Regions from separate parts of the Methylobacterium durans genome, predicted to be linked through region 1. Evidence: predicted binding sites of a transcription regulator. Region 1 holds the regulator's gene; each other region holds the start of a gene.
The links. The regulator LexA, encoded in region 1, represses DNA repair genes until DNA is damaged. The targets are predictions, from matches to a motif close to TGTTCNNNNTGTGTTCNG.

Region 1 (5,539 bases):
GCAGGCGGTCCGCGGGATGCTCGCGATCTCCGGCTGGATCGGTGGCTTCGGGCAGGCCACGATCGTGGTGCCGGCCTTCGGGGTCGGCGGCCTGGCTCTGCTGACCCTCGGCCTCCTCGTCGCGGTCCTGCCCGTCTCGCGCCTGCGCCGGATCGCGATCGTCCCGGTCGCGCTCGGGCTCCTCACGGCGGCAGCGCCCGAGCGCCACGACATCTTCATCGACCGGGAGGGCCGGGGAGCGGCGGTTCGGGGGGGCAGCGGCCGCCTCATTGCCCTCGGCCGGCCCTCGTCCTTCGTCCTCGAACAGTGGCTGAAGGCGGACGGCGACGCGCGCAGAGCCTCCGAGGCCGGGGAAGGGGCAACCTGCGACCGGCTCGGCTGCACCTTGAGGGCGTTCGACGGGCGGCAGGTCGCGCTCGCGCGTGACAAGCGGGCGCTGCCCGAGGATTGCGCGCGGGCGGACATCCTCATCACCCCGCACAGCGCCCCGGCGGGCTGCGCGGCCGGCCTCGTCATCGATCGCGCCGCGCTCGCGCGCTCGGGCGCCGTGGCGATCCGCCTGGACGCATCGGGCCCAGTGGTCTCCGGCGCCCGTGAGACCGCACGCTCGCTGCCGTGGCGGCCCCTCGCGTCACGTCCGGCTCAGCCGAGCCCCGCCGTCCTGCGGCAACGTCCCGATGAGGCCGCCTCCGAGGAAGCGGACGCGGCGCCGGAGTCCGGAGCCGAATCCCTTCAGTAGCGACGCACGAGGCTGACGAGGCGGCCCTGGATGCGGACCCGGTCGGGCCCGAGCACGCGGGTCTCGTAGGCCGGGTTCGCGGCTTCGAGTGCGATGGAGGAGCCGCGGCGGCGCAGGCGCTTCAGCGTCGCCTCCTCGTCGTCGATCAGCGCCACGATGATGTCGCCGGTATTGGCCGTGTCCTGCTTGCGGATCACGACGAGGTCGCCGTCGAGGATGCCGGCCTCGACCATCGAATCGCCGCGCACTTCGAGCGCGTAATGCTCGCCGCCCGCCAGGAAGTCCGGCGAGAGCGTGATGGACGCGCTCTGGTTCTGGATCGCCGAGATCGGCGTGCCGGCCGCGATCCGCCCCATCACGGGGATGGTCAGGGCGCGCCCGTTCTCGTCGGTCGCCTGCGTCATCGGCATCTTGGCGGCCGGTGCCCGCGCGCGCCCGCCCTCGACGACGCTCGGCGTGAAGCGGCGCACCTCGCTGCCCGTGCCGGTGGCGGCCTGACCCAGGCTCTCCGGCATGCGGATCACCTCGATCGCCCGGGCCCGGTTCGGCAGACGGCGGAGGAACCCGCGCTCCTCGAGTGCGGTGATGAGCCGATGGATGCCGGATTTCGATTTGAGGTCGAGGGCATCCTTCATCTCGTCGAAGGACGGGGGGACGCCGCTCTCGCGCATCCGCTGCTGGATGAAACGGAGCAGATCCAGCTGTTTACGCGTCAGCATGGGGCAGACTCATCTCTCGGAGGCGACGCGGCGTGCGGTCGCGGAAACAAAGCGCGAACAGGTTAAACGTTCCGCAAGTGTTCCGCAAGCGCAGCTTGGCGATACTGATGAGATCAGAGAATGCCCCGGTCGAGCCGGATGATGCGGCAGGATTCGCCGGCCTCGGCCGCGGGCGCGTGCGGCGGGCGGACGAGGAGCGCCTCGGCCTGACCGAGAACCGAGAGCATCGACGAATCCTGTCGCGTCTCGGGATGTGCGACGGGGAGCCGGTCGGGCGCGGTGTCGAGGCGCGCCCGCATGTAGTCGGCCCGGCCGTCGTTTCGCGGAAGCGCGCGCCCGAGGATCGCCGGCTCGCTGCGGTCGGCGCCGGCCCGCGGATCGCCGAGGAGCGCGCGGATCGCCGGCACCACGAAGAGCATCCCGCAGACGATGGCCGAGACCGGGTTGCCGGGCAGCCCGATCACCAGCATCTCGCCGAGCCGGCCGTGCATCAGCGGCTTGCCGGGTCGCAGCGCGACGCGCCAGAAGCCGAGCTCCAGCCCCTCGCGGGCGAGCGCCGATTGGACAAGATCGTGATCGCCGACGGAGGCGCCGCCGAGCGTCACGAAGAGGTCGGCGCGGGCCTCCCGCGCGCGGCGGATCGCGTCCTCCAGCGCCGGCAGGCTATCGCCCGCGATGCCGAGGTCGATCGGCTCGGCGCCCGCGGCGCGGGCGAGCGCGGCGAGCGCGAGCGCGTTCGAGGCGACGATCTGGTCCCAGGCCGCCGGCGCCCCCGGCGCCACCAGCTCGTCGCCGGTGGCGAGGATGGCGACGCGGGGTCGACGGCGCACCGAAACCTCCCCGTGACCCGCCGCCGCCGCCAGCGCGAGGCGGCGCGCGTCGAGGCTGTCGCCGGCCTGGAGCAGCGCTTCGCCCGCGCGGAAATCGAGCCCGGCGGGGCGCACGAAGCGGCCGGCCGCCACGCGCTCCCGCGCGATCACGCTGTCGCCCTCGGCCTCCGCATCCTCCTGGATCAGGATCGCGTCCGCGCCCTCCGGCACGGGCGCGCCCGTGAAGATGCGCACGGCCTCCCCCGGACCGATCCGGCCGGCATGACCGTGGCCCGCCGCGCTCGTGCCGACGAGACGCAGCCGGGCCGGGACGCTGTCGAGGTCGGCGGCGCGCACGGCGTAGCCGTCCATCGCGGAGGCCGGGAAGGGCGGCTGGGTGCGCTGCGCCGCCACCGGCTCCGCGAGGGTTCGCCCGGCGGCGGCCGCGATCCCGGCGCGCTCGGCCTCGACGGGCCGGGCCACGCTCGCGAGGATGCGTTCCAGCGCCTCCGCGACGGGCAGGAGCCCGCTCACGCGCCGGCCTCCGCGTCCGCGCGGTAGCTGCCCGATCGGCCGCCGTCCTTGGCCAGCAGCCGGATGCCCTCGATACGCATGCCGCGGTCGACCGCCTTCACCATGTCGTAGACCGTCAGGCAGGCGACCGAGACCGCGGTCAGCGCCTCCATCTCGACGCCGGTCGGGCCCTGCACGCGCACCTCCGCGGTGAGGCGAAGGCCGGGGAGCGCGTCGTCGGCCTCGCAGGTCACGTGGACCTTCGAGAGCAGGAGCGGGTGGCAGAGCGGGATCAACTCGTGCGTGCGCTTGGCCGCCATGATGCCGGCAAGCCGCGCGGTGCCGATGACATCGCCCTTCTTGGCATCGCCCTCGCGGATGAGCCTGAGCGTCTCGGGCAGCATCACCACGGCCCCTTCGGCGAGCGCCGTGCGGGTGGTCGCGGCCTTGTCGGTGACGTCGACCATGTTGGCCGCGCCGGTGGCGTCGAGATGGGTGAGGCCGGTCATGGGCTGGTCCGGATCACGCCGTCTCGCCGAACAGGAGGTCGCGGGTCGCCCGGGTCAGGTCCGCCTGCCGCATCAGGCTCTCGCCTACGAGCACCGTGTGGAGGCCGTTCTCCGCGAGGCGGACGACGTCCGCGTGGCCGGCGATGCCGCTCTCGGCCACGGGGATGCGATCCTTCGGGATTCCGGGCGCGAGGCGGATCGCGGTGTCGAACGAGACCTCGAAAGTCTTCAGGTTGCGGTTGTTGATGCCGATGAGGCGCGTGCCGAGGGGGATCGCCCGCTCCAGCTCCTCGGCATCGTGCACCTCCACCAGCACGTCCATGCCGAGGTCGTGCGCCGTCTCGACGATCGTCGAAGCCTCCTCGTCGTCGAGGCAGGCCATGATCGCGAGCACGCAATCGGCGCCCCAGGCCCGCGCCTCGAGCACCTGATAGGGCTCGAACATGAAGTCCTTGCGCAGCACCGGCAGGGTACAGGCGGCCCGCGCCTCCACGAGATAGTCGGGGCGGCCCTGGAACGAGGGCTCGTCGGTGAGCACCGAGAGGCAGGTCGCGCCGCCGGCTTCGTAGGCGGCCGCGAGCGTCGCCGGGTCGAAATCGGCCCGGATCAGCCCCTTCGAGGGCGAGGCCTTCTTCACCTCCGCGATGAGGGCGGAACGTCCGGCCGCGATGTGGGCGCCGATCGCGTCCGCGAAGCCCCGCGGCGGGGTCTGAGCGGCGGCGCGCGCCTCCAGTTCCGATTCGGAGACGCGCAGCTTCGCCTCGGCGATCTCCCGCCGCTTGTAGGCCTCGATCCGGGCCAGGACGGTCTGTCCCGTCGCGCCCGTGGTTGCGGTCTCGGACATCGGCATCCCTCAGGCGTTCGAAACCTCGACGAGGCGGGCGAGCGTGGCCCGTGCCGCCCCGCTGGCGATGGCCGCGTCGGCGCGCGCGACGCCCTCGGCGAGCGTCGAGGCGGCCCCCGCGACCACGAGGCCGGCCCCAGCATTGAGAACGGCGATGTCCCGGTAGGCGTTGCGGGCGCCGTCGAGGACGGTGCCGAGCGCGCGGGCATTGTGGTCGGGATCGCCCCCGCGCAGATCCTCCAGGGTCGCGAGCGGCAGCCCGACCTCGCGGGGATCGATGCGGAAGCGCGTGATGTGCCCGTCCTCCAGGGCCACTACCGCGGTCGGACCCGTCACGGTGATCTCGTCGAGCCCGTCCGAGCCGTGCACGGTCCAGACCCGGCGGCTGCCGAGGGCCGAGAGCACCTGGGTCAGCGGCTCCGCCCAGTCCGGCGTCGAGACCCCGAGAAGCTGGCGGGTGACGCCCGCCGGGTTCGAGAGGGGGCCGAGCAGGTTGAAGATGGTGCGGACCGGCAATTGCGAGCGCACGGGCGCGACGTGGCGCATGGCGCCGTGGTGCGTCTGCGCGAACATGAAGCAGAGGCCGGCCTGATCGAGGCAGCGGCCGAGGCCCTCCGGATCGAGGCCGAGCTTCACGCCGAGGGAGGCCAGCACGTCCGCGGCGCCCGAGCGCGAGGTGGCGGCCCGGTTGCCGTGCTTGGCGACCGGCACGCCGCAGGCGGCCGTGACGATCGCCGCCAGCGTCGAGACGTTGTAGCTGCCCGAATGGTCGCCGCCGGTGCCGACGATGTCGACGGCGCCCGCGACGGAGGACACCGGGACCATCCGGGCCCGCATCGCCTCGACGGCGCCCGTGATCTCCTCGACCGTCTCGCCGCGGACTTTCAGGGCGACGAGGAAGGCCGCCGCCTGCACCGGCGTCACCTCGCCGGAGAGGAGATCGTCGAAGGCGGCGCGCGCCTCGTCGCGGCTCAAGGACTGCCCGGAAGCGGCCTTGGCCAGGGGATGCTTGAAGGATTCCATGCGCCGGACGCGGTCTGTCGATGCCGGCGCGCCGCGCGTCGGCGCGTCCCGGTCTGCAGCGTCAATGCACGTCGTTCGCGTGCTTGTCACGCTCCGCGTTCCAGGCCGCGGCTATCTCCAGGAAGTTGCGCAGGATCTGCGTCCCGTGCTGCGAGAGGATGCTCTCGGGGTGGAACTGCACGCCGTGGACCGGCCGTGTCCGGTGCTCCAGCCCCATGATCAGCCCATCGGCCTCGGCCGTCACGGCGAGATCGTCGGGGCAGCCGGCCCGATCGACGACGAGGGAGTGGTAGCGCGTGGCCTGGAGCGGCCCGTTGATGCCGCGGAAGACGCCGCCTGCCCCGTGCTCGATCGTAGAGACCTTGCCGTGCATCGGCGCGGGC
Region 2 (5,539 bases), 1.8 Mb from region 1:
TCGCGACGCCGAGGCGCGCGGCCTTGATCAGGGCCAGGGTGTCGTTCGTCGCTTCCGGCAGCGTCACGGTGGTCGAGACCGACCGCATCGGCTCGCCGCGGTCGTGCTCGCTGGTGTGGTAGAAGACCGTCACATGCGAGGTACCGAGACCACCGCGCCGCAGCTTCTCCCCGAGCCGGGTCGCGTGGGCGGACACCGCCTGCTCCATCGTCTCGCGATCGCTGATCCGGGATGAGAAGGAGCGCGTTACGGCGCAGCCCTTGCGCTGGGCCGGCATCAGCTCGAGGGGCAAGCAGGACAGGCCGCGCAGCTCGTGAATGATGCGCTCGCCTACCACGGTCATGGCCTTGCGGACGGGCCGTGGGTCGAGATCGCGCAGATCGGCCACGCTGTCGACGCCCATTGCCTCGAGCTTGGCGAGCGAGGCGCGGCCGATGCCCCAGACCTCGCCGACATGCACCCGGCAGAGCCAGGCCGCCCGCTCATCCTCGTCGCTGAGATCGCAGACGCCGCCGAGATCGGGAATGCTCTTGGCGATGTGATTGGCAAGCTTCGCCAGCGTCTTCGTTGGACCGATGCCGACACAGGTCGGGATGCCGGTCCAAGCTTTCACCGTAGCACGCAGATCCCGAGCGAGCTCGAGGCGGTCGCGCTCTCGCACGTCCGACAGGTCGAGGAAGCTCTCGTCGATCGAGTAGATCTCCACGGCCTTCGCGAAGTCGCGGTAGACCGCGTTGGTGCGCGCCGACATGTCGCCGTAGAGTGTGTAGTTCGAGGAGAAGACCCGCACGCCTTGCGCGCGGCAGATGTCCCGGATCTTGAAGTACGGCTCGCCCATGCGGATGCCGAGCGCCTTGGCCTCGGCCGTGCGGGCGATCGCGCAGCCGTCGTTGTTCGAGAGCACGATGACGGGCACGCCGGCGAGCTTCGGATCGAACACACGCTCGCAGGAGCAGTAGAAGCTGTTGCCGTCGATCAGGGCGATGGCGCGCGTCATCGCACGAGGCCCGCCCGCGCGATGTGCCAGCGGATCGAGAAGCGCACGACGCCCCAGATCTCAGCCTCTCCAAGCTCCTCGACGGCGAACACCGGCAGTTCCGAATTGTCGAAGGCAAGGCGTGCCACGTTCCCGTCGATGACAAGGCGCTTGATCGACATCTCACCGTCAACGGCCGCCACGACGACGCTGCCGTGACCGGCCTTGAGGCTGCGATCGACGACCGCAAGATCGCGATCGAAGATGCCGGCACCTCGCATCGAGTCGCCCGAAATGTTCCAGGCGAAGGTCGCTGGTGGGTTCGGCGCGAGCCAGCGCGGCAACTCCAGGGCCCCTTCCAGAAAGTCGTCAGCGGGCGACGGGAAGCCGGCGCAAAGGCACTGGCCGAGGATCGGGATGTGGACGAGATCCCGACCGCCATCGCCGCCATCGCTGATGCGATAGACGCCCATCCGCCTCCCCGTGTGAGAACATACGAGGAACAAACAGGATGGGCGGCCTCGGTTCAATCCGGAGTCTGCCCGCCGCCGTTCAAGCCTGTGCACTCCTGTGGACGGCGGCCAGAAAGATGAGGCGGCGACGGCTGTTAGGCGTGCTGCAAAATGTGAATGGGAACCGGCGATGGTGATGCGGACGAGCTACGCGGTCCCGCAATCTCGCCTGAGCGCGATCCACCCGCTTCGGGAACCGCCTCAGCTCATCCAGCTCACCGCGGCGGGCTTTTATGGGGCTACAAGCTGCAGGATCTTACGGCTCGGAACCTTCGAGCGTAACAGTTGCGGGGGGATGAGCGACATAGATAAAGTTACTATTGATTAACCTAGGTAGGTGCGCGCGAGCACATCATTGGCATAGCCTGCAAGCGCTGGTAGTCTAGGCTATTGGCGTGGCCCTGCTTCACGAAAGTCTCCTAAGCTGGAATGGCAGGGCCACTTTTTACTGATATTTAGGGAATATCATACTACAAATTTTTTGTCTAAGTTCATCCTTCAGGCGAGCGTTGCAAAATTTACCAATAGACAATACGAAATCTGCTATTCGAAGCTGTCAGTTTAGCTGTTGCCACGAGCATAGCTCATTTTCGCAAATAGGATGATCGACAGACCAGCACTAGCCACCCGGCTACGGCCTGTTATGACTTGAGCCAGTCGAGTGCGGCGGCAAGGCAGAGGACACCGGCGAAGCTGGTGGCGGTCTTCTCGTAGCGGGTGGCGACGGCGCGCCATTCCTTTAACCGCGCCCAGAGACGCTCGACCCGGTTGCGGTTGGTGTAGATCCAATCCGGACAGGCGACAGGCGCCTCGTGCCGCTGCGGCGGGATCGCAGGCCGTGCACCCATGCCCCAGATGTGCGCGCGGAAGCGATGGCTGGTGTAGCCCCGGTCGGCCACCACCCACTTGGGCACGCCCGGCAGCTGCTCGAGCAGCGGGATGGCCTGAGGCAGTTCATGTGCTTGCCCAGGCGCGATCCGGAACGCGATGGCGCGACCAGCGCCATCAGCGATCACGCAAGCCTTGGTCCCTGAGAGGCCACGAGAGCGGCCAAGCGCCTCACGCTTGCTCCGCTCAGCTTGAGATCCCCCTTCGCGCAGCCCCCGCCGCCTTCTGGTGAGCGCGCACGCTGGTGCCGTCGAGGAACACCATGCCGAGCTGCACGCCGCGCTCCTGAACGAGGCTGAGGAGCCGCTCCCAGACACCAGCGCGTGCCCACCGGATGAAGACCTGAGCGGCCCGCCACCAGGGTCCGAGTTCAGCTGGCACGGCGCGCCACTTGGCGCCATTCTGATGCCGCCAGAGGATAGCCGAGACGGTGCGACGCAGATCCTGTGGTGGCGTCTTGCCCTTCGGCCGGCAGGCTTCCACCAGCGGCTCCAACTCAGCCCATTGTGCGTCCGACAGCATCGCTCCTCCTCGTTCAGGAGAGGCGAAACGCTCACCGCATCAGACGGTTCAAGCGATCACAGGCCGTAAGCGCCGAGGGGCTAGCGGTGTATTGAGACGCCTGAAATTGGTCAACAAAACTTCAGGCATTCAATCATCTTTAATGGAAGAAAACTCCATCACTGACAACTTGGCGTCCTTCCACGGCGCCGAATTCCAAATAATGCACCAGAGGATTGATGCCGGCCGCTGCAACGTCCGGGTTTGCGGCAAGATATCCTCTCGTGTCAAAGTTCGCGGACGGGTCGCGTCCCTCTTTCCAGCCAAAATTGAGATAGTGCTCCAGCGGATTCACTCCTGCCGCTCGCACATCTCCGTAAGCATTCAGATACCCCTGCGTATCGAAAAAGGCGTTCGGGTTGCGGCCTTCGCGCCAACCAAACGTATTGTAGTGCGAGTCTGCGTCTAAACCTGAGTTGAATACATCTTGGTTTCGGCTCAGATAGAATAGATCATCAACGAGCGGGCTTCCGTCGCCCTGAACAATCGTGCGGTCACCGAACTGGAAGACCTCAGTATTTTTCACAATGTCTGTGCCGTTTTCCCCTGTTCCACTGACGGATACAAGGGTCCCCCGAGAATCGATGCCCGCTTGCAGGAACGCGAAATTGAAGATGGCAGTATCGCGGCCAATTCCTCCGTCCAAGATGTCGTTACCTGCGCGCCCGTTCATGACGTCGTCGCCAGAGTCGCCGAAAATGACATCATTTCCGGCTTGCCCGTCCAACAGATCATTGCCTGCATCGCCATCTACTAAATCGTTGCCGGGGCCTCCATCAACGTAATCGTCATCGTCGCCGCCAGCCACAAAATCGTCGCCCTGCTCGCCATAGACTTGATCGCGTCCTGCCTCGCCAACAAGGAAGTCATTGCCGAGCCCGCCGACTACGAAGTCGTCACCTGGGTTACCGGCGGCATAGTCATCACCATCTTGTGTGAAGATGCGGTCGTTGCCGGCTTCGCCAATGATCTGGTCATTGCCACCGCGGCCGAAGACCGTGTCGTCGCCGGGCCCAGCCGCGATGTAGTCGACGTCGCTGCCGCCCGTAATCGTGTCGTTGCCGTCCTGCCCGTCTATCCGGTTGAAGCCGCCTGGGTCCGTGATGATGTCATTGCCCAGAAGACCGAGGATGATGTCATCGGCAGTTGTGCCGGTCAGGTTGTCTGGACCGTTGGTGCCAGAAATCGTCGCCATCGGAGCGTCTCCCTAAGCTGTGCATTGCGCATTCAGCTTCAGAGCCAACCGGAGGCATGGAGTAATAGATCCTTAACAGAGATTAACGAGTACGCTTTTGTGCAGAAAAGGCCAAGCTAGAAATTGGCAAAACGCCTTCTTGGTATTCATTTTTTGGACGACTAACGCGACAACCTGCCGCAACTTACGGCGAAGCTTTAATGACGAGAATGCCTCTCTACTTTGGTTTTATCGTACCATGAGTTTGTTGAGGCGGCGCCTTCGAAGGCGACCATGTTGCATCGCAGATGCTTGACTGTTTCTGCGGTGCGAAAAGCCTTAGAGTTAGTTTTACTCTCATGCCCCGGGCCAGCCGCGCGGATCTGTGAGCCGCTGGAGCGGCGCGGGTGGGCTGAGCGGCGCGGGACGAAGGCGCTGCCGACGTGGCGAAGATGCGAAGGCGACCACAAGCTACGAGGCTACAGCTAGCGTAGCAGAAAGCTACTCTTCCACACGACGATCGCCACGCATCGAAGAACAATGCCCGGGCCCGCTTGATGTTTGCGGAATGATCTTCCATAGGCGAGCCGAGGGGCAAGCTACGGAACATTAACATGACAGAAGAAGAGCAGGGGCAGAGCCCCGACTTCGTGCAACTCGCAGCCGATATCGTCTCGGCTTACGTGAGCAACAACTCTCTCCCGGTCGCCGAGCTGCCGACTCTGCTCGCCAGCGTGCACGTGGCGCTGAACGGCCTCGCCAGCGGCGCGCCTCAGGCTGCTGAGGAAGTGGTCGAGAAGGCCACGCCTTCGCAGATCCGCAAGTCGATCACGCCGGATGCGCTGATCAGCTTCATCGACGGCAAGCCCTACAAGACCCTGAAGCGCCACCTAACGACGCAGGGGCTTGATCCGCATACGTATCGTCAGCGCTACGGCCTGCCCAACGACTACCCAATGGTCGCGGCCAGCTACGCCGCCCAGCGCTCCGAGCTCGCCAAGGCGATCGGCCTTGGGCGCACAGGCGGTATGGCGGAGGCTGCCGAGGCACCGAAGGGCCGCGGGCGCCGTAAGGCTGGCTGATACGGCCGGGCTCGCCCTTCCTAAGGGCGAGCACTCACCTCCTTCGAGCGGCTTCCTCGAATCGTGTTCCGATCAGCCCATGGCGGGAGGTCCACCATCTGGCCCCGTCGGCATCGGCACGAGAGCCAGCACGGTTCCATGCACGTCTAGGATGGCAACATTCCAGTGCTGAGGATCCCGGCCGCCGCCAGCACGCTCCTCAATGATCCTGTGCCAGATCCCGATCGCGTGGCTCTGGGCCGCGTCCATATCGGGGAGGTCTACACCCTTGTGATCCCGGGTGACGTCATCCCCATCGTGCAGCACGTCGAAGAAGTACCAGGGCATGAGCGCTCCCGCCGGCAGA
Region 3 (5,539 bases), 3.3 Mb from region 1:
CGCGTTGCGGCAACCGAGATCGTCCCGGAACAGACGCGCGAAGGAGCCGAAGCTGACCGGCCGCTCCGAGATCGCGAAGATCGCCGTGCGCCCGTCGTCGCGCACGCCGACGCCGTTGCGGATCTTCTGGGAGGGGCCATCCGTCGAGATCTTCGGATGGATCTGCCCCTCGATCACCAGCATCGGCCCCGATTGGGTCGCGAAATCCGGCTTGATCCGCGCCTTCAGATAGCGCCCCGTCTCCGCGACGCCGGCCCGGTCGCCCTTCACGTAGAAGATGCCGTTGGGCTTGAGGTGAAAATTGCCGGGCCCGTTCGCGGTCGAGACGCCTTTCATCTCGCGGCCCTCCTCGACGTAGAGCCCGACCGGTGCCTGCCCCTTGTCGTACATGCCCGCATTCATCGCGAAGCTGAGGCGACCGCCCTGCTTCTCGGCAAGGTTCGAGAGCGAGGAATAGGGCAGCCCGTCCGGGCCGAGCCAGAAAAGGCGCAGCCGCTGCCGCTTCAGATCGACCACGCAGATTGTGTACGCCTCGCCCTCCGCCTGAACCGAGCGGCAGGGCCCCGCGGCCGGGCCGGGCTCGGCGCGGGCGGCGGTCGCGGCGCAGATCAGGCCCGCGAGCAGGGTCGCTCGCGCGAGACTTAACATCATCGTGAGATCCCGAGGTGAAGCGGCGGTCCGAACGGGCCGGGCGCGCTTCCTCGCCCGAAAACCGGGCAATTTTCAAGCGGGGCCGGGCACCGCTGGCGGGGAGGCCGCGGCAACGCGGCCCGGGACCGTTTTCTCAACCCGGGCGTTTCTGCCAAGCGGGGGTATGGGTTGTGGGAGATCCTGAGATGATGCGCGTTGCATTGGCATCCGTCGCCCTGGCCGGGGCGCTGGCCCTCGTGCCGCTCGCGGCCGAGGCGAGGCCCGGCGGCTTCGGGGGCGGCGGCTTCCGCGGCGGCGGTTTCGGCGGTGGTGGCTTCCGCGGCGGAGGATTCGGTGGGGGTGGCTTCCGCGGCGGCGGCTTCGGCGGTGGGTTCCGGGGCGGCGGCTTCGCCGGCGGGCCTCGCTTCGGAGGCGCCGGCTTCGGGGGATACCGCGGCGGCTTCTACCGCGGTGCGGGCTTCTACCGCGGCGGCTTCGGGGGTGGCGGCTGGCGGGGCGGCTACTGGCGCCGCGGCTACGGCTACGGACTCGGCGGGTTGGGCCTCGGCGTCGGCCTGGGCCTTGCCGCGGGCGGCCTCTACGGCGGCTATTACGGCTGGCCGGGCTACGGATACGGCTACGCGCCGGTCGGCTATTACGGAGATTACGGCTACGGTGGCGGCTGCTACACGGTCCCGCGTGTGCGCTGGACGCCTTGGGGCTACCGCCGTGTCTTCGTGCAGCGCTGCTACTGAGCGGCTGCGCGGCCGGGGAGGGGCGGCGCGAGCCGCCTCTCCCGGTCTCAGCGCCGCCTCTCCCGCGCCTCGTCCCGCCGCATCGGCATCGCGTCGATCGTCGCGAACAGGCGCTCCGGCGGGATCGGCTCGGCCGATTGGAGTTTCGCGCCGCCATCCTTGCCGACGAGGACCGCCCGGAAGGCATCCGCCGGCAGGTTCAGCCGCCGCCGCAGGGCTTCGGCCTCGGCCCCGCCGCCGACCGCCTCCAGCGTGACGAGGTCGCGCTCGCCCGAACCCGCTTGCGCCGAAGCCAGGGCCTCGCGCTGCGCGCGCAGGCGCGCATCCTCCGGGACCGGCGCCGAGACCACGAGGATCCGCGACTTCCAGAGATGACCCGCCAGCGGGTCCTCGCCGGCCTTCGCGCCCTCCGCGCCCCCGGCCATCGCGAGGGCGAGCATCGTCATCCGGAAGGCGTGTCGCATCAGCGGTCTCCTGCTGCCTCCGTCTCAACGCACTGGACCCCCGCTTCGATCGCGCGGACAATCGCGGCATCGGCGCCGCATTCCGCTCTCGCCCGGCGTGGCGTCCTTGAGCGTCCGCCGAACCGGAGCCCGCCATGGCCACCGTGAACCGCCGCATCGTCCTCGCGTCCCGCCCTCACGGCGAGCCGACGCCAGCGCATTTCCGGATGGAGGAGGGGCGGATGCCGAGCCCGCGGGACGGCGAGATCCTGCTGAGGACCCGCTGGCTCTCCCTCGATCCATACATGCGCGGCCGGATGAGCGCCGCGAAATCCTACGCGGAGCCTGTCGCGATCGGCGCCGTGATGGTCGGCGAGGTGGTGGCCGAGGTCGCGTCCTCAAACAATCCGGACTTCGCGGTCGGCGACCTCGTCACGGCCTTCTCGGGCTGGCAGGATTACGCGCTCTCCTCCGGCCGTGGCCTGCGCAGGGTCGATCCCCATCTCGCGCCCCCGACGACGGCGCTCGGCATCCTCGGCATGCCGGGCATGACCGCCTATACGGGCCTTCTCACCATCGGCGATCCGAAGCCCGGCGAGACGGTGGTGGTCGCCGCTGCCGCCGGTCCCGTTGGCTCCCTCGTCGGCCAGATCGCCAAGCTCAAGGGTGCCCGCGCGGTCGGCGTCGCCGGCGGTCCGGAGAAGTGCGCCTTTCTTCGGCAGGCGCTCGGCTTCGACGCCGCGATCGACCATCGCAGCGACGACTTGGCGGACGCGCTCGCCGCCGCCTGTCCGGACGGTATCGACGTCTATTTCGAGAATGTCGGCGGCGCCGTCTTCGACGCGGTGCTGCCGCTCCTCAACAACTTCGCTCGGGTGCCGGTCTGCGGTCTCGTGTCCGGCTACAATGCTACCGAGCTCCCGCCCGGGCCCGACCGTTCACCGATGCTGATGCGGGCGATCCTGACGAGGCGGCTTCGGCTCAAGGGCTTCATCGTCTCGGATTTCGCCGACCAGGCGAGGGACTTCGCCCGGGACGTCGGCGGCTGGCTGCGGGAGGGTCGGGTGCGCTACCGCGAGGACATCGTCGAGGGTTTGGAGCAGGCGCCGGAGGCCTTCATCGGCCTGCTGAAGGGGCACAATTTCGGCAAGCTCATCATCCACGTCGCGTGAACGCGAGTGCGATCGCGGCCTTGCGCGAGGTCAGGAACAAAGATAGAACGAATGACGGATCGACGCGTGTGTTTTTCCATTGTGTTTTCCGGGGACCGGTGTCCCGCCCGCATTGCGGGTGGCCTCGCCCGGCCCCAGAACCTGACGATGGGCATGCGCCGGTCCGCGACGGCCCAGTGAGATCGACAGCAAGGAGAGAGCGATGGCGGGCAGCGTGAACAAGGTCATTCTCGTCGGCAATCTCGGGCGCGACCCGGAGACCCGGCGCCTCGCCTCGGGAGATCCGGTGGTGAACCTGCGGCTGGCGACCTCCGAGTCCTGGAAGGACAAGGCATCGGGCGAGCGCAAGGAGAAGACCGAGTGGCACTCGGTCGTGATCTACAATGAGAACCTGGCCCGCGTGGCCGAGCAGTACCTGCGCAAGGGCTCAAAGGTCTACGTCGAGGGTCAGCTCCAGACGCGCAAGTGGACGGACAATTCCGGTGCCGAGAAGTACACGACCGAGGTGGTGCTGCAGCGCTTCCGCGGCGAGCTGACGATCCTCGACGGGCGCGGCGGCGGGGCCGAGATGGGTTCCGACGAGGAGGGCGGTGGCCAGATCAGCCGCGGCGGCGATTTCGGCGGCGGCCGCTCGTCCGGCTCCGAGCGGCGCCCGGCCTCGACGGGCGGCAACGGGAACAGTGGCGGCGGCAACCGGGGCAATTACGACCTCGACGACGACATCCCGTTCTAGGATCGGATCGCCCCGCTTCAACACCGAGCCCATTCCCTCACCCGCACAGGCTTGCCGCGGCGCTGGCCTGTCGAGCGCGCCTTCTTTTCCGTTCGGGAGAGGGGGCGCGTCGTGTCTCCCGTGCCGACATGAACAGGTCGGAGCCGGCGCGGTTCGAATGAAGGCATCCGTCCGGAAGAGATGGCCCGTACCCGATCCCTTGCGCCCACCCGGACAGGCGCCCCATATCGTAACCAGAACATAAAGTGAACGTAGCCGCCATGCGGACCGCCGACAAGCAGATCGCCGACATCCTCGTGCGCTACGGCGAGCCCTTCGCGGGCAACGTCTGGCGCGTGCAGGGCACGGCTGTGATCTATCACAAGACCCTGGAGCGCATCGCCGCGCAGGCCGGCATCGCGTTCGACCCGCCGACCATCATCCGGGCCGAGCGGGACGAGGCCGTGATCCTCGTGACGGGGCGTCTGGCCGGGACGAAGCCCGGCACGGAGCGGGTCGAGTGGTCCCTCGGCGAGGCCCTGGTCAACGTGAACTACCGGGTCTCCGGCAAGCAGGCGGCCTACGTCTACGCGATGGCCGAGAAGCGAGGGAAGGACCGCGTCATCCTCAAGCTGATCGAGCTGCACGGCCTCGTCTACAGCGAGGAGGAGGCGGACGAGTTCCGGCAGACCCACGGGGTGCCGATCCGCGCGGTCGACGAGGATTTCGAGGCGGCCGACCCCTTCGACGAGGTCACGGAAGCGGAGGGCGACCTGAAGCGGCGCATCGACGAGGCGGACAGCATCAATGCGGTGACCGACCTGATGCTCGACGCCGAGACGCAGCGGATCCTCAACGGCTTCCCGGCCGGCACCCGCGACGAGGTGCGCGACTACGCCAAGGCCCGCCTCGTGGCGCTCGGCTGGCCGGGCAGGAAGGGCCGCGGCCGCGCCGCGTGAGGCGTAATGAGGATGCAGGCTGAGGTGGTATCGTGAACCGCATGGTGCGGCCTCAGGATCTCAACAGCGAACGCGGCACGGGCGCGCCCGCCGAGATCCTGGCCGGCACCGTGGAGCGGGTGACGTTCCACAATGCCGAGACCGGGTTCTGCGTCCTCAAGGTCGGCGTGCGGGGCAAGCGCGATCTCGTCCCCCTCGTCGGCCACGCGCCCGCGATCGGCGCGGGCGAGTGGATCACCGCCACCGGCCACTGGGTCTCGGACCGCGCGCACGGCCTCCAGTTCAAGGCGATCTCGCTGAAGGCGACGCCGCCGACCGGCGTCGAGGGCATCGAGCGCTACCTCGCGAGCGGCCAGATGCGCGGCATCGGTCCCGCCATGGCCAAGGCGATCGTGACGCTGTTCGGCGCGGATACGTTCGAGATCATCGAGGCCGAGCCGGGGCGCCTCACCGAGGTGCCCGGCATCGGGAAGAAGCGCGCCGAGCGGATCGTGCGGGGCTGGGCCGAGCAGAAGGCCGTGCGCGAGATCATGATCTTCCTGCACGCCCACGGCGTCGGCACGGCGCGCGCCGTGCGGATCTTCCGGACCTATGGCCACGAGTCGATCGCCGTGATGACGGAGGATCCCTACCGGCTCGCCCGGGACATCCGCGGGATCGGCTTCCGGACGGCGGACGCCATCGCGATGCGGCTGGGGCTGGAGAAGCACGCGCCCCAGCGCCTGTCGGCCGGGATCAGCTTCGCCCTGCAGACGGCGATGGACGAGGGCCATTGCGGCCTGCCCGCCGAGCAGCTGACCGCGCTCGCGGTCAAGCTCCTGGAGGTCGACGCGCAGGCGGTGCGCCTCGCGGTGGCCGGCGCGATCCG
Region 4 (5,539 bases), 360 kb from region 1:
GGGGGCGAAGCGCAGACGCCCCCCGCGCGGCGGCAGGAGCCCGGCACGGACGAGAGTCTCGTCGAGGGACATCGCCGCCGCGGCGTGGCTGAAGCGGTTCTCGAAGGCGATCCGCGCGAAGGCGCCGAGGCGCTGCCGTGTGTCCGCATCCCCCACGAGCTCTTCCAGCGCGGCGGCGAGCGCGCCGGGCTCCTCAGGTACGAGCCGCCCGCTCACCCCGTCGATCACGGCGGTGGTGAGGCCCGTCGCCCGATAGGCGAGGGTCGGCGTGCCGCACAGGCCCGCCTCGATCGGCGTCTGCCCGAGGGTCTCCAGGCGGCTCGCAGTGACGTGGAGGTCGCAGGCGCCGTACCAGGCGGCGAGTTCCGCCTCCTCGGCGATCGGGCCGGGGGCGTGCAGGTTCGGCAGGCCGAGGCGGTCCGGGTCATCGAGACGGCCGATCGCGACGAAGCCGATGCCGGGCCGCGCCACGCGCCGCAGGGCGGCGACGAGATCGGCGACGCCCTTGTCGGGTGCGTCGACGATCACGGCGGAGAACATCACCAGGACGTCATCGGTCGGCAGGCCGAGCCTTCGGCGCAGGGCGCGCCTGTCGCCGGGGGCGAAAATCCCGGTCGGGAAGGCGAGGGCGATCTGCCCGACGCGTGCGCCTTCGGGCGCGTAGTCCCGCGCGCGCGCCGCCGTCCACTCGGAATTGGCGAGGAGCAGCGGCCGGTTCGCGCCGCCGAGGATGGCGCGCTTGCCCGCATGGTGGCCGGCGATGCGACCGCGCCGGAGCTGCGGGTACTCGTCCGGCGTCGGGCAGGCCGCGTCGCAGCCCGCGGCGAGCCGCGTGCAGCCCTTCGGGTAGGCGCAGCGTCCCGTGAGCGGAAACAGGTCGTGCAGTACCAGCGCGACGGGGATCGTCGTGCCCAGTCGCCCCAGGATGTCGAGGCTACGGGTTGCCCCGTGCAGGTTGCCCGCGATGACGAGGTCGGGCGCCGCATCCCGGATCGCCGCCTCGGTACGCGGGAAAGCGTCGGTCCACTCCGCGGCTGCCGCGGGCGATTCGTCGGTCAGTACGATCGGCGCGACGCGGTGGCCGGCAAGCACCAGGGCCTCCCCGAGGCGGCGCTGCGCGATGCCGGCCCCACCCCGGCGCCCCGTTCCGGTGAGCGACACGATCGACAACCCCCGGCACGGCGGCGGCTCCGGCGCGCGCTGCAGCAGGACCGGCCGCCCGATCCGGGCGAGGCGCGCGCCGGACGCCGCAAGCCGAGTCCAGAGCGCGGCCGGAGGGCTGGACATCGCAGTCCCGTCGAGGTGCACGCGCGCGAACAGGATCTCGCCGCCCGAGGGCGCGGCATCCGCGGCCGGAGCGGCGCCGCGGAGCGAGGGCACGTCGAGGCCGGTCACGCCCGAGCCGTAGCGGACGCGCAGGCCCGCCACCGCGGCGGCGCCCGTCAGCGCGGCCTCGAGCGCGAGGGCGACGAGGGCACCCGGTGCGAGAAGGTCGCCGGCCGGCAGGATCAGGACATGATCGCTCGACCCGTCGGAGGGGGTGAAAGACCCGGCCTCAGCCGCACGCGCCGGCAGCACGTCGTGACGCGCCTCCGGATAGCCTTGGGCGAGGACTGAAGCGAGCGTGTCGGCCAGGCCCGCCTCCGACCCGTCCGAGACCGTGACGATGAGCAGGCGCGGCCAGGGTCGCCCGTCCGGCAGGGTTGCCGGCCGCTCGATCACGGAATGGTGCCGGCTGCCGGGCCAGTCCGCTATGCCGTGCGGCGGCCGGCGCGCGCCGGCCGTCAGATCGTCGAGGGGGCGCTTCAAGGCTGCTGCGGAACGGTCGGCATCGCGGGGTCGAGAGCTCGTAGTCTGACGCGCAGAAGTTGACGAAGCCCTTTCCACGGCCCGCTTTCCAGGTCCCGCCGCCGAGCCTATCTCAACGTCCGATCCGGGGAACCGTCCCCGCCAAGTCCTCGCGAGTCCGCTCTCATGCCCAGCCCCAGCGCCGCGCGCAGCTTCATCCCGCTCTCGATCGCCGTCCTGACGGTCTCGGACACGCGACGTCCGGAGGACGACCGCTCGGGCGACACGCTGGTCCAACGGCTCACGGAGGCCGGCCACGGCCTCGCGGCCCGCGCCATCGCGCCGGACGAGGTCCCGGCGATCCGCGGGCAGGTCGAGGCCTGGTCGCGCGATCCCGGAATCGACGTCGTCATCACGACCGGCGGCACCGGCTTCACCGGCCGCGACGTGACGCCCGAAGCCCTGGAGCCGCTGTTCGAGAAGCGCATGGACGGCTTCTCGGCGGTGTTCCACCGGATCTCCTACGACAAGATCGGCACCTCGACCCTGCAGTCGCGGGCGACCGCGGGGGTGGTCAACGCCACCTACGTCTTCGTCCTGCCGGGCTCGCCCGGTGCCTGCAAGGACGCCTGGGACGGCATCCTCGCCCAGCAGCTCGACTACCGGCATCGGCCCTGCAATTTCGTCGAGATCATGCCCCGCCTCGACGAGCACTTGCGCCGCGGCGCGTCCGTGGCGGTCTGACGAGCCTCAGGCCCGTTCCAGCCGCGCCATCAGCATCCGCGGCTTCAAGCGCGGGGAGAAGTGCGGGCCGGCGACGAGGCGCTCGCGGCGCACGAGGTCGCCGGGGCGCGGCGCGCTGACGCCGAGCACGCGCTCGCCCTTCGTCGCGAGGCGCGCAGGCAGGTTCGCGTGGGGCCGGCGTAGCCGCGCCAGGGCGACGTCGGGCCGCGCGGTGTTCACGAAGCGGTCGAGGGTGCGGATCCAACCCTCGGCCGGGACGTCGCCCGCCTCCAGGCACAGAACCCACTCGCGCCGGACGCCACGGGCACCCGCGGCCCAGGGACTGCCGCCCCGCGGGCGCACCACGAGGGCCGCACCCGTGGCTTCGGCCACGGTCGCGACGGTCTCGTTCGGCACGGCGGTGACGATCACGGCATCGCCGATCAGGCCGGCGGCCACCCCCGTGACGAGCGCGCTCAGGGTGTCCGCAAGGCGATCGATCGCGTCCGGATCTGCCGGTCGAGCCACGTAGGTCAAGGCGGAGATCATGCGCGCCCATAAACCATTTTCGCGCAAAAGAGATAGGCGAAAGCATCGTCTTCGACGGTGCCGCGACTCTCCCGTGGAGAAGGCGTCGGGAATGCTCGAAATTGAGGCAGGCGGCCTCGCTTGTGTTCTTGTTATGTTCTAGTCCTATCGCCCCAACCCGAGGCGAGATCCGACCGTATGCCGAGATATCTGGAGCACGTCGATGCCGGGCCTGCGCGCCGCTTGGCCGGGACGAGCGTGGAGGCCGACGCCCGGCGCGGGCGCGGAGCTACCGCAAATCCCGAGGGGCGTTTCGAGCGGTCGCGGCGGGAATCCTTCGACGATGGTTGGGGGCCCAGTGAGACGCCGCACCTGCGCACGCACGTCCTGCCCGAGCGCGCGTGCCACATCATCACCCGCAACGCCTCGCCGGACATCCCCTTCGACCGGTCGATCAACCCCTACCGGGGCTGCGAGCACGGCTGCATCTACTGCTTCGCGCGGCCGAACCACGCCTATGCGGGGCTCTCGCCGGGCCTCGATTTCGAGACGCGCCTCTTCGCCAAGCCCGATGCGGCCAAGCTCCTTGAGCGGGAGCTTTCCGCGCCGGGCTATCGCCCGCGCACGATCGCGCTCGGCACGGCGACCGACCCCTACCAGCCGATCGAGCGGACCCACCGGATCACCCGGAGCGTGCTGGAGGTGCTCGCCCGCTTCCGCCACCCGGTCGGCATCGTCACGAAGTCGAACCTCGTGACCCGGGACATCGACATCCTTGCGGCGATGGCGGCGGAGCGTCTCGTGAAGGTTGCGGTCTCGGTCACCACCCTCGATCCGGTGCTCGCCCGCCGGATGGAGCCGCGCGCCCCGCATCCGAGGAAGCGCCTCGAAGCAATCGAGCGGCTGAGCGCGGCCGGCATCCCGGTGATGGTGATCGTGGCGCCCATCATCCCCTCGCTCAACGATCACGAGATCGAGGCGATCCTCGCCGAGGCCCGAGCACGCGGGGCAGGGGAGGCGAACCACGTGCTGCTGCGCCTGCCGCACGAGCTCGATGCCCTCGTCTCCGATTGGTTCGCGGAGCACTATCCCGACAGGGCCCGCCACGTCTTCTCGCTGATCGGCCAGGCCCGTGGCGGCAGGGTCTACGACGCGGCCTTCGGGCGTCGCATGGTTGGGGAGGGAGCCTACGCGGAGCTGATCGTCGAGCGCATGCGGCTCGCCAAGGCCCGGCTCGGCTACGCGGGCGAGCGCGTCACGCTCAACGCCGACGCCTTCGCGCCGCCGGGCGCGCAACTCAGCCTGTTCTGAGCAGGTCAGGCGCCGAACGATCGCGTGAAGCTGATCCGGTGGTGGGGGCTCCGGCCGATCCGGGCGAGGCCGGCGAGGTGGGCGGCGGTGCCGTAACCGACGTTCCGATCCCAGGCATAGTCAGGATGGCGGCGGGCGAGCGTCCGCATCAGGTCGTCGCGCAGGCACTTCGCGACGATCGAGGCGGCGGCGATCTGCGGCACCAGCCGGTCACCACCGATCACGGCCCGGCAGGTGTCCCCGAGCCCGGGAATCGCGTCCCGGCCATCGACCATCACGGACGCGTCGAGGCCGAGCCGCGCCACCGCTCGGGCCATCGCGTCGAGGGTCGCGGCCCGCACGTTGAGCCGGTCGACGAGGGCGCGCGAGCCCGCCGCGACGGCGACGCGCGCATGCGCACGGATGAGGGGTGCCAGCGCCTCGCGCTGCGCCCGCTTCAACCGCTTGCTGTCGTCGAGCCGGCCGAGGATCGGGGGCGGCAGGGCGGTCGGTTCGAACCAGACCGCGGCCACGACGACCGGGCCGCACAGCGCGCCGCGCCCGACCTCGTCGCAGCCGATGACGACGGGATAATCCGCCGCGCGCGCGGGGTCGAAGGGAGGCATGGGGCGAACTCGTGGGAGGGTGGGGCGAGCCTCTCCCTTCGCATCATCGACGGTCCGCGTCACCGTCTCCCGAGTGCCGGCCTAGCCGAGCTCGACCATGCCCGCCGCCGTGCTTTTCTCCGTGCGCTCGCGCGAGGCCCCGCGCTGATGGGCAAGCTCGACATTCGCGTAGAACTGGCGCGCGCTCTCGGCCCATGTGTAGCGCAGCGCCTCCTCACGGCAACGCGCGCGCGGGATCGAGAGCGCGGCGAGCGCAGCCCGCCGGAGGTCGGCGTCGAGCACGCCCGCCCCCGTTTCACCCACCACGTCGACGGGACCCGTGACCGGGTAGGCGGCGACGGGCAGGCCGCAGGCCAGCGCCTCCAGGAGCACGATGCCGAACGTGTCGGTGAGGCTCGGGAAGACGAAGACGTCGGCCGCCGCGTAGATCCGCGCCAGATCCACGCCCGTGCGCGTTCCGAGGAAGCGGGCCTCCGGCGCCAGCGCCGCGAGACGTGCGCGGTCCGGACCGTCGCCGACGACGACCTTCGTTCCCGGCAGATCGAGGGCGAGGAACGCCGCGACGTTCTTCTCGACCGCGAGGC

Region 2: the regulator LexA is predicted to act here: its motif matches at 1,464-1,481, upstream of DK389_RS25220 (LexA family protein).
Region 3: the regulator LexA is predicted to act here: its motif matches at 3,033-3,050, upstream of ssb (single-stranded DNA-binding protein).
Region 4: the regulator LexA is predicted to act here: its motif matches at 3,184-3,201, upstream of DK389_RS15305 (PA0069 family radical SAM protein).

What each region holds. Positions count from the first base shown of each region.
Region 1 is NZ_CP029550.1:3,662,247-3,667,785, forward strand. It holds gene DK389_RS16735 (ComEC/Rec2 family competence protein) at 1-739, shown strand, start outside; gene lexA (transcriptional repressor LexA) at 733-1,458, opposite strand; gene DK389_RS16745 (molybdopterin molybdotransferase MoeA) at 1,572-2,801, opposite strand; gene moaC (cyclic pyranopterin monophosphate synthase MoaC) at 2,798-3,289, opposite strand; gene trpC (indole-3-glycerol phosphate synthase TrpC) at 3,303-4,133, opposite strand; gene trpD (anthranilate phosphoribosyltransferase) at 4,143-5,156, opposite strand; gene DK389_RS16765 (anthranilate synthase component II) at 5,218-5,539, opposite strand, start outside.
Region 2 is NZ_CP029550.1:5,444,308-5,449,846, reverse strand. It holds gene DK389_RS25225 (Y-family DNA polymerase) at 1-997, opposite strand, end outside; gene DK389_RS25220 (LexA family protein) at 994-1,449, opposite strand; one part of gene DK389_RS25215 (IS5 family transposase) at 2,130-2,580, opposite strand; one part of gene DK389_RS25215 (IS5 family transposase) at 2,579-2,898, opposite strand; gene DK389_RS25210 (calcium-binding protein) at 3,038-4,132, opposite strand; gene DK389_RS25205 (Ros/MucR family transcriptional regulator) at 4,726-5,193, shown strand; gene DK389_RS25200 (DUF6894 family protein) at 5,266-5,520, opposite strand.
Region 3 is NZ_CP029550.1:126,278-131,816, reverse strand. It holds gene DK389_RS00520 (phosphodiester glycosidase family protein) at 1-651, opposite strand, end outside; gene DK389_RS00515 (hypothetical protein) at 837-1,385, shown strand; gene DK389_RS00510 (DUF4174 domain-containing protein) at 1,433-1,849, opposite strand; gene DK389_RS00505 (NADP-dependent oxidoreductase) at 1,984-3,000, shown strand; gene ssb (single-stranded DNA-binding protein) at 3,203-3,733, shown strand; gene DK389_RS00495 (trna delta -isopentenylpyrophosphate transferase) at 3,994-4,671, shown strand; gene recD2 (SF1B family DNA helicase RecD2) at 4,713-5,539, shown strand, end outside.
Region 4 is NZ_CP029550.1:3,303,745-3,309,283, forward strand. It holds gene DK389_RS15290 (glycosyltransferase) at 1-1,809, opposite strand, end outside; gene moaB (molybdenum cofactor biosynthesis protein B) at 1,975-2,532, shown strand; gene DK389_RS15300 (hypothetical protein) at 2,539-3,060, opposite strand; gene DK389_RS15305 (PA0069 family radical SAM protein) at 3,238-4,350, shown strand; gene DK389_RS15310 (ribonuclease HII) at 4,356-4,955, opposite strand; gene DK389_RS15315 (glycosyltransferase family 4 protein) at 5,037-5,539, opposite strand, start outside.